DNA from 3 places in the Aeromonas media genome. Region 3 is predicted to be linked to each of the others. Evidence: predicted binding sites of a transcription regulator. Region 3 holds the regulator's gene; each other region holds the start of a gene.

Region 1 (2,270 bases), 1.1 Mb from region 3:
GCAATCCAGGGCAGCGGAATAGACCAGAACAGCGCCTTGAGCAGACGGGGGGATTGCACCAGCTTGCCCCGGCACAGTTGCAGGAAGGCGGCGGCAAAGAGCCCGAGCAACACCACGCCTATGCCCACCATCAGCCTAAAGCTCCAGAACAGCGGCGCCACCTGAGGGATGGAGTCGTCGACCGCCTTGGCAATGGCCGACTCGTCCGCCTTGCCAATCTCCTTGGCATGGGGGGTGAGCAGCAGGCCGTAGCCGAGATCCGCGCGGTGACGCTCGAAGGTGGCGCGGGCCTCGGCATTGCTACCGTCTGAGCGCAGCGCCTCCAGGGCGTCATACGCCAGCATGCCGCTGCGAATGCGCACCTCGTGCTGCGCTTTCAGATCTTTAAGGCCGGTCACCTGCTCATCGAGAGAGCGGGTGGCGATGATGCCCATCAGGTAGGGAATTTTGATGGCCCCGTGGGTGGTCTCGTCACCCTGATCCGGCAGGCCGAACAGGGTGAAGGAGGCAGGGGCGGGTTCGGTGTGCCACTCCGCCTCTATGGCGGCGAGCTTGACCTTCTGCACCTCCCCGGAGCGGTAGCCCGACTCGTCCCCCAGCACGATGACAGAGAGGATGGCGGCCAGGCCAAAGCCCGAGGCAATGGCAAAGGATCGCAGGGCGAAGCGCACCTCCATGCGGCGCAGCAGATACCAGCTGCTCACCCCCATCACGAACAGGGAGGCCGCCACATAGCCCGCCGCCACCGTGTGGACGAACTTGACCTGGGCCACCGGGTTGAAGATTACCGCCGCCACGTCGGTCAGCTCCATGCGCATCGTCATGGGGTTGAACTCGGCGCCGACCGGGTTCTGCATCCAGCCGTTGGCGATGAGGATCCAGAGTGCGGAGAGGTTGGAGCCGAGCGCCACCAGCGCGGTCACCAGCAGGTGCTGACCCCGGGAGAGCTTGTCCCAGCCGAAGAAGAAGAGGCCTACCAGAGTGGATTCCAGGAAGAAGGCCATCAGCCCCTCTACCGCCAGCGGGGTGCCGAAGATGTCGCCAACGTAGTGGGAGTAATAGGCCCAGTTGGTACCAAACTGGAACTCCAGGGTGATGCCGGTAGTGACCCCCATGACGAAGTTGATACCAAACAGCTTGCCCCAGAAGCGGGTGATGTCCTTGTAGATCACCTTGCCGGTCATCACGTAGGCGGACTCGGCAATCACCAGGATCCAGGACAGTCCCAGGGTGAGGGGCACAAACAGAAAGTGGAACATCGCCGTCGCGCCGAACTGTATTCGGGAGAGGCTGACCACATCATCCAGGCTTATCATGCATGACTCTCTATGTTGCATTTAACAGACAGGTTTTCGCCCGTTAAGTACAACACGTGCCATGACACCTATAACAGATGCAGTTATAGTGAAATCCACCTATAACAGTTTAGGCCACCCCATGTCCCGTTACGGTCAGCTGGCTGCCTTGTTGCAGCAGCAGATAGAGAGCGGCCTCTGGCAGCCGGGGGAGCGCATCCCCTCCATCCGCCAGAGCTGCAAGACCCATCATTTGAGCCCCATGACGGTGCTGCAGGCCTACCAGTTGCTCGAGAGCCTCGGCCTCATTCTGGCCAGGCCCCAGTCCGGTTACTACGTCAAGGCCGCCGCCTCCCCGCTGCGCGCCAGCACGCCGCAGCAGGCGCACTACAGCGGCTCGGTGGACATCAACGATCTGGTGTTCGAGGTGTTGCAGGCGAGCAAGTCCCGGGAGCTGGTGCCGCTGGGGCTCGCGGTGGCGGATCCCGCCCTCTTCCCCCACCCCCAGCTCGGCCGGGCCCTGGCGAGCTGCATGCGCCGCCTCGATCCCTTCAGCACGGTGGCAGATCTTCCCCCCGGCAACGAGGCGCTGCGCCGCGCCATCGCCCAGCGTTACGCCAACGACGGCCTAGCGGTGGATCCCCAGGAGATCATCATCACCACGGGCGCCATGGAGGCGCTCTCCTTAAGCCTGCAGGTGCTGACCGAGCCCGGGGACTGGGTGGTGGTGGAGTCCCCCACCTTCTACGGCGCCCTGCAGGCCATAGAGCGGCTCAAGCTCAACGTGGTGGAAATACCCGTGATCCCCGGGGTGGGCATCGATCTCGCCCTGCTCACCGAGGCCCTCGCCCAGCGCCCCATCAAGGCGTGCTGGCTGATGGGCAACGTGCAGCATCCGCTCGGTCACACCATGCCGGATGGCCACAAGCAGGCACTGATGCAATTGCTCAACGCCCATGAGGTGCCCCTGGTGGA
Region 2 (2,270 bases), 2.0 Mb from region 3:
TGGAATTTGGCAATGAAGTTGTTCGCACCAACTTTCTGCACCATGGCCTGATTGAACACCCCACTGAGGGATGTGTGCAGGATAACATGCAAATCCTTGAGGTTGGGATTGTTGCGGATCTCGGCGGTGAAGGTGTAGCCATCCATCTCCGGCATCTCGATGTCGGAGATGACCAGGGCAATCTGATCGAGGATGGGGCCCTGCTTGGCCATCTCCAGCAGCATGTTGAGGGCCTCCCGTCCATCCTTGGCCAGCACACACTGCACCCCGATGGCTTCCAGCGCCCGCTGTACCTGCTTGCGTGCCACCGAGGAGTCGTCGGCGACCAGCACAGGACGGCCATGGGGATTGCGCTCCACGCTGGCTTCCACCAGCTCGGCACTCACCTCGGTGGAGACCGGCGAAATCTCGTTGAGAATACGCTCCACATCCAGGATCTCCACCAGCTCGCCATCCACCTCGGTCACCGCCGTCATGTAGTTGATGCGACCGGCTCCCTTGGGAGGGGGCAGGATGGACTCCCAGTTCATGTTGATGATGCGCTCGACCGAATGGACCAGAAATCCCTGAACGGATCTGTTGTACTCGGAGATGATGATGAAGCACTTGGAGATGTCCTGGATGGGGCGCTTGCCCATCGCCATGCTGAGATCGATCACCGAGATGGTCTGGCCGCGAATGTGCGCCACGCCGCGAATGCAGGAGTTGAGCTTGGGCATGACGGTCAAGGGAGGGCACTGCAGCACCTCACGTACCTTGAATACGTTGATGCCAAATCTTTGACGTCCGTTGAGACGAAACAGCAGCAGCTCCAACCGGTTTTGTCCCACCAGCTGGGTCCGTTGGTTGACCGAGTCCAGAATACTCGCCATAAACACTCCCTAAAAAACGCTTGGCACTGATCGTGCATGTTGTGTGTGCATGCACATTGGCTTGCATCAGACTATCGATGTCTCGACAACCGAAATCTGCAGCAAGCATAGTTAACTGCGATGGTGTACGTGAACAACTTATCGACCGGTAAGCAAAAATGATTAATAGACTTTTCCTCATCTTACTGCCGTTTTGCAGCCTCTCTCACGCCATGGCATCCGAGGTCACCGACTATCTGCAGGAGCAGGCACAGGCGTTCGTTCTCGACCAGCTGGATGTTCCCCTCGATGCCCAGGCCGAGGTGAAAGCCGGCACCATAGATGAACGCCTCCCCCTGCACCACTGCGAAGAGGGGCTGACTATCTCCCTCCCGGCCAAGATGGAGATCCGCCGCAACACCACCGTCTACCTCAAGTGCGAGGGAGACAAACCCTGGGATCTCTATCTTCCGGTGCGGGTCAGCATTCAGAAGCCCTATGTCACCGTCGCGGCTCCCGTGGCCAAGGGGGACATACTGAGCGAGTCCATGCTGACCCTGGCCTATCAGGATCAGACCCTGATCCGTGGTGACTATCTCACCGACCCGAGCGCCCTCATCGGGGTCCGCAGCAAGCGTGAACTCAAGCCGGGCCAGCCAATTCGGCTCACCCAGGTCTGCGTGGTCTGCAAGGGGGACCAGGTCACCCTGAGTGCGGAAAACAGCAGCATGCAGATCAAAACCATGGCCCGCGCCTTGCAAGATGGCAGCTTCGGAGACATGATCAGGCTCGTCAACATTCGTTCGGGCAGAGCGGTGCAAGGCCAGGTCAGTGCCGTTGGCTCCGTGGTAGTCACATTCTGACTGCTTTATTAATGCAGCAATTTTTTTCTAAAGTTCTGACCGCCGTCACCGATAACCGGGTAAGCGAACAGCAAAGCAGACGAAGGTAAACCGTATGGCTATCAACAATATCAACAACTTGGCAAACAGCCGGTTGCAAAACAACGGGACCAGTCAAGGTGTAGCCGCCAAGTCCGCGACCTCTGCCGAGAGCAATCGCGCGGCGACCGTCAAGACCGACTCTGTCTCCTTGACCAGTGAGGCGCAGCAATTGCAACAGATGCAGAAGACCCTCAACACCGCCTCCACCGGTAATGAGAGCCGCGTCGAAAGCCTGAAGAAGGCCGTGGCCAGTGGGGAATACAAGGTCAACAGCGAAGCCGTGGCCAGGAAGATGTTCAGCTTCGAAGCAGACCTGGACAAACGGCTGGGATGATGGAACTGCCTTCGCTGCTGCACGCCCAGGACGACAACCTCTCCCAGATGCAAGGTTTGCTGGCAGAGGAGTTTGACCTGCTCAAGGCACACCGGGCTCTAGCCTTGCCGGCGCTGGCCGAGCGCAAGCAGCAACTGCTTG
Region 3 (2,270 bases):
GTTGCATAGTTATTTTTGATTTAACTTATCTTTGTGCTTGATGATCTGCCGATCCAGTTTATCCAGCAGGGTATCAATCGCCGCATACATGTCGGCATGCTGCGAATTGGCGAACACCTCTCCCCCGCTGACGTGCAGCTTGGCTTCGGCGATCTGGTTCAGTTTTTCGACGCTCAACACCACATGTACGTTGTTGATATGGTCAAAGTGACGCTCGAGTTTGGCAAATTTGTTATTCACATAATCACGCAGAGCTTCGGTAATCTCGACATGGTGTCCGGTCAGGTTAATTTGCATAACGTCTTCCTTTTGTTTGCCTAAACCAGGCGTTTGCGCTGATTGGATGGCGGGATCAACAAGGATTCACGGTACTTTGCGATCGTGCGTCTCGCCACCATAATACCCTGTTCGGCCAGCAAATCCGCGATCTTGCTATCACTAAGCGGTTTGGCCGGGTTTTCGGCCGTCACCAGCTTCTTGATAAGGGCACGAATTGCGGTCGATGAGCACTCTCCTCCTCCCTCCGTGTTGACATGACTGGAGAAAAAAAACTTCAGTTCAAAGATGCCACGGGGCGTATGCATGTACTTCTGGGTCGTCACCCGTGAAATCGTCGACTCGTGCATCTCCACCGCCTCGGCGATGTCGTTGAGTACCATGGGCTTCATGGCCTCTTCACCGTACTCGAAGAAACCCTGTTGCTGCTCGACGATGCAGCTTGCCACCTTGAGCAGGGTGTCGTTTCGACTCTCCAGACTCTTGATGAACCACTTGGCTTCCTGCAAATGGGAACGAATGAACTGAGTATCCGTGCTGCTGCGGGCATTGCGTGCCATTGCCGCATAGGCCTCGTTGACACGAATGCGCGGCGCCGAATCCGGGTTGAGTTCAACCACCCACTTCGCCCCCTTCTTGACCACGGAAACATCCGGGATCACGTATTGCGATTCGCTCTGGATGATGCCATTACCGGGTCTGGGCTCCAGCTGCTGGATGAGATCCAGTACCTCCTTGAGGTCGCTCTCCTTGAGCCGGGTCTTGCGCGCCAGGGTGCGGTAGTCACGGTTGCCGAGCAAGTCCATGTGCTCGCGGATCACCTCCCTTGCCTCATTGAGCCAAGGCAGATCCGGCGAATACTGGCCAAGCTGGATCAACAGACACTCCTGTACCGAGCGAGCGGCGATGCCAACCGGATCGAAATGCTGCACCCGCTTGAGCACGGCTTCCACTTCATCCAGTTCAACTTCTACCTCTTCACTGCTGACTGCAGCCTGAATATCTTCGAGAGAAACGGTCAGGTAGCCAGACTCATCGATGGCATCGATGATGGCGAGGGCAATCGCGGCATCCAGATCACTGAACGGCGTCAGTCGCATCTGCCACAACAGATAATCCTGCAGATTTTCGGTGGTTTCCCCCTGATAGACGCTGTCTTCCCCGTCATGGATGGGGCCAGCGCTCTGAGCCGTGCCGGCGGAATAGACCTCATCCCAGGTAGTGTCCACCGGCAGTTCATCCGGCATCTTGTCCTGTGCCATTGCGTCACTGGAGTCGAGTTGACTGGCGTCCTGGGGTTCTATCGGACTGGTTTCGTGCGCCTCATTCTCCTCCTGCTCCAGCAAGGGGTTATTATCGAGCGCTTGCTGAATTTCCTGCTGGAGTTCCAGGGTGGAGAGCTGGAGCAGACGAATCGCTTGTTGTAATTGTGGCGTCATGGTCAGGGACTGGCCGAGACGCAACTGTAATGTCGGCTTCATCTACGTCGGGATATCCTTATGTTCAGCGAGGCGGTCACCTAACAAAAATGAGGGGTGCCCCCTTACTATAGACTGAATTGATCGCCCAAATAGACGCGCTTGACCTGCTCATCGGCGAGGATGTCGGCCGGTGCACCTTCGGCAATCATCTTGCCGTGGCTGACGATGTAGGCCTTCTCGCACACATCCAACGTCTCTCTGACGTTATGATCCGTGATAAGCACGCCCAGCCCTCTTTCCTTCAGATGCTGGATGATCTTCTTGATGTCTATGACCGAAATAGGATCAACACCTGCAAAGGGCTCATCCAACAGGATGAATCGCGGCTCTGCCGCTAGCGCACGGGCGATCTCGACACGGCGCCGCTCCCCTCCCGACAGGCTCTGACCCAGGCTGTCGCGAATATGGGTGATGTTGAACTCTTCCAGCAACTGCTCGACCTTATCCTCCCGCTCCTCGCGGCTCAACCCCTTACGGGTCTGCATGACCCCCATCAGGTTGTCGAACACCGAC

The links. The regulator sigma-54, encoded in region 3, starts transcription at its own class of promoters, with help from an activator protein. The targets are predictions, from matches to a motif close to TGGCACNGTTTTNGCTT.
Region 1: KI797_RS13285 (cytochrome ubiquinol oxidase subunit I) is a predicted target of sigma-54. The motif match lies at 1,362-1,378, and genes of this name have one in related genera.
Region 2: flgA (flagellar basal body P-ring formation chaperone FlgA) is a predicted target of sigma-54. The motif match lies at 894-910, and genes of this name have one in related genera.

The regions. Positions count from the first base shown of each region.
Region 1 covers NZ_CP075564.1:2,906,670-2,908,939, forward strand. The annotation lists gene KI797_RS13285 (cytochrome ubiquinol oxidase subunit I) at 1-1,316, opposite strand, end outside; gene KI797_RS13290 (aminotransferase-like domain-containing protein) at 1,438-2,270, shown strand, end outside.
Region 2 covers NZ_CP075564.1:1,504,579-1,506,848, reverse strand. The annotation lists gene KI797_RS07090 (chemotaxis protein CheV) at 1-872, opposite strand, end outside; gene flgA (flagellar basal body P-ring formation chaperone FlgA) at 1,109-1,714, shown strand; gene flgM (flagellar biosynthesis anti-sigma factor FlgM) at 1,809-2,129, shown strand; gene KI797_RS07075 (flagella synthesis protein FlgN) at 2,126-2,270, shown strand, end outside.
Region 3 covers NZ_CP075564.1:4,005,244-4,007,513, forward strand. The annotation lists gene ptsN (PTS IIA-like nitrogen regulatory protein PtsN) at 1-7, opposite strand, end outside; gene hpf (ribosome hibernation promoting factor) at 10-297, opposite strand; gene KI797_RS18525 (RNA polymerase factor sigma-54) at 318-1,757, opposite strand; gene lptB (LPS export ABC transporter ATP-binding protein) at 1,823-2,270, opposite strand, start outside.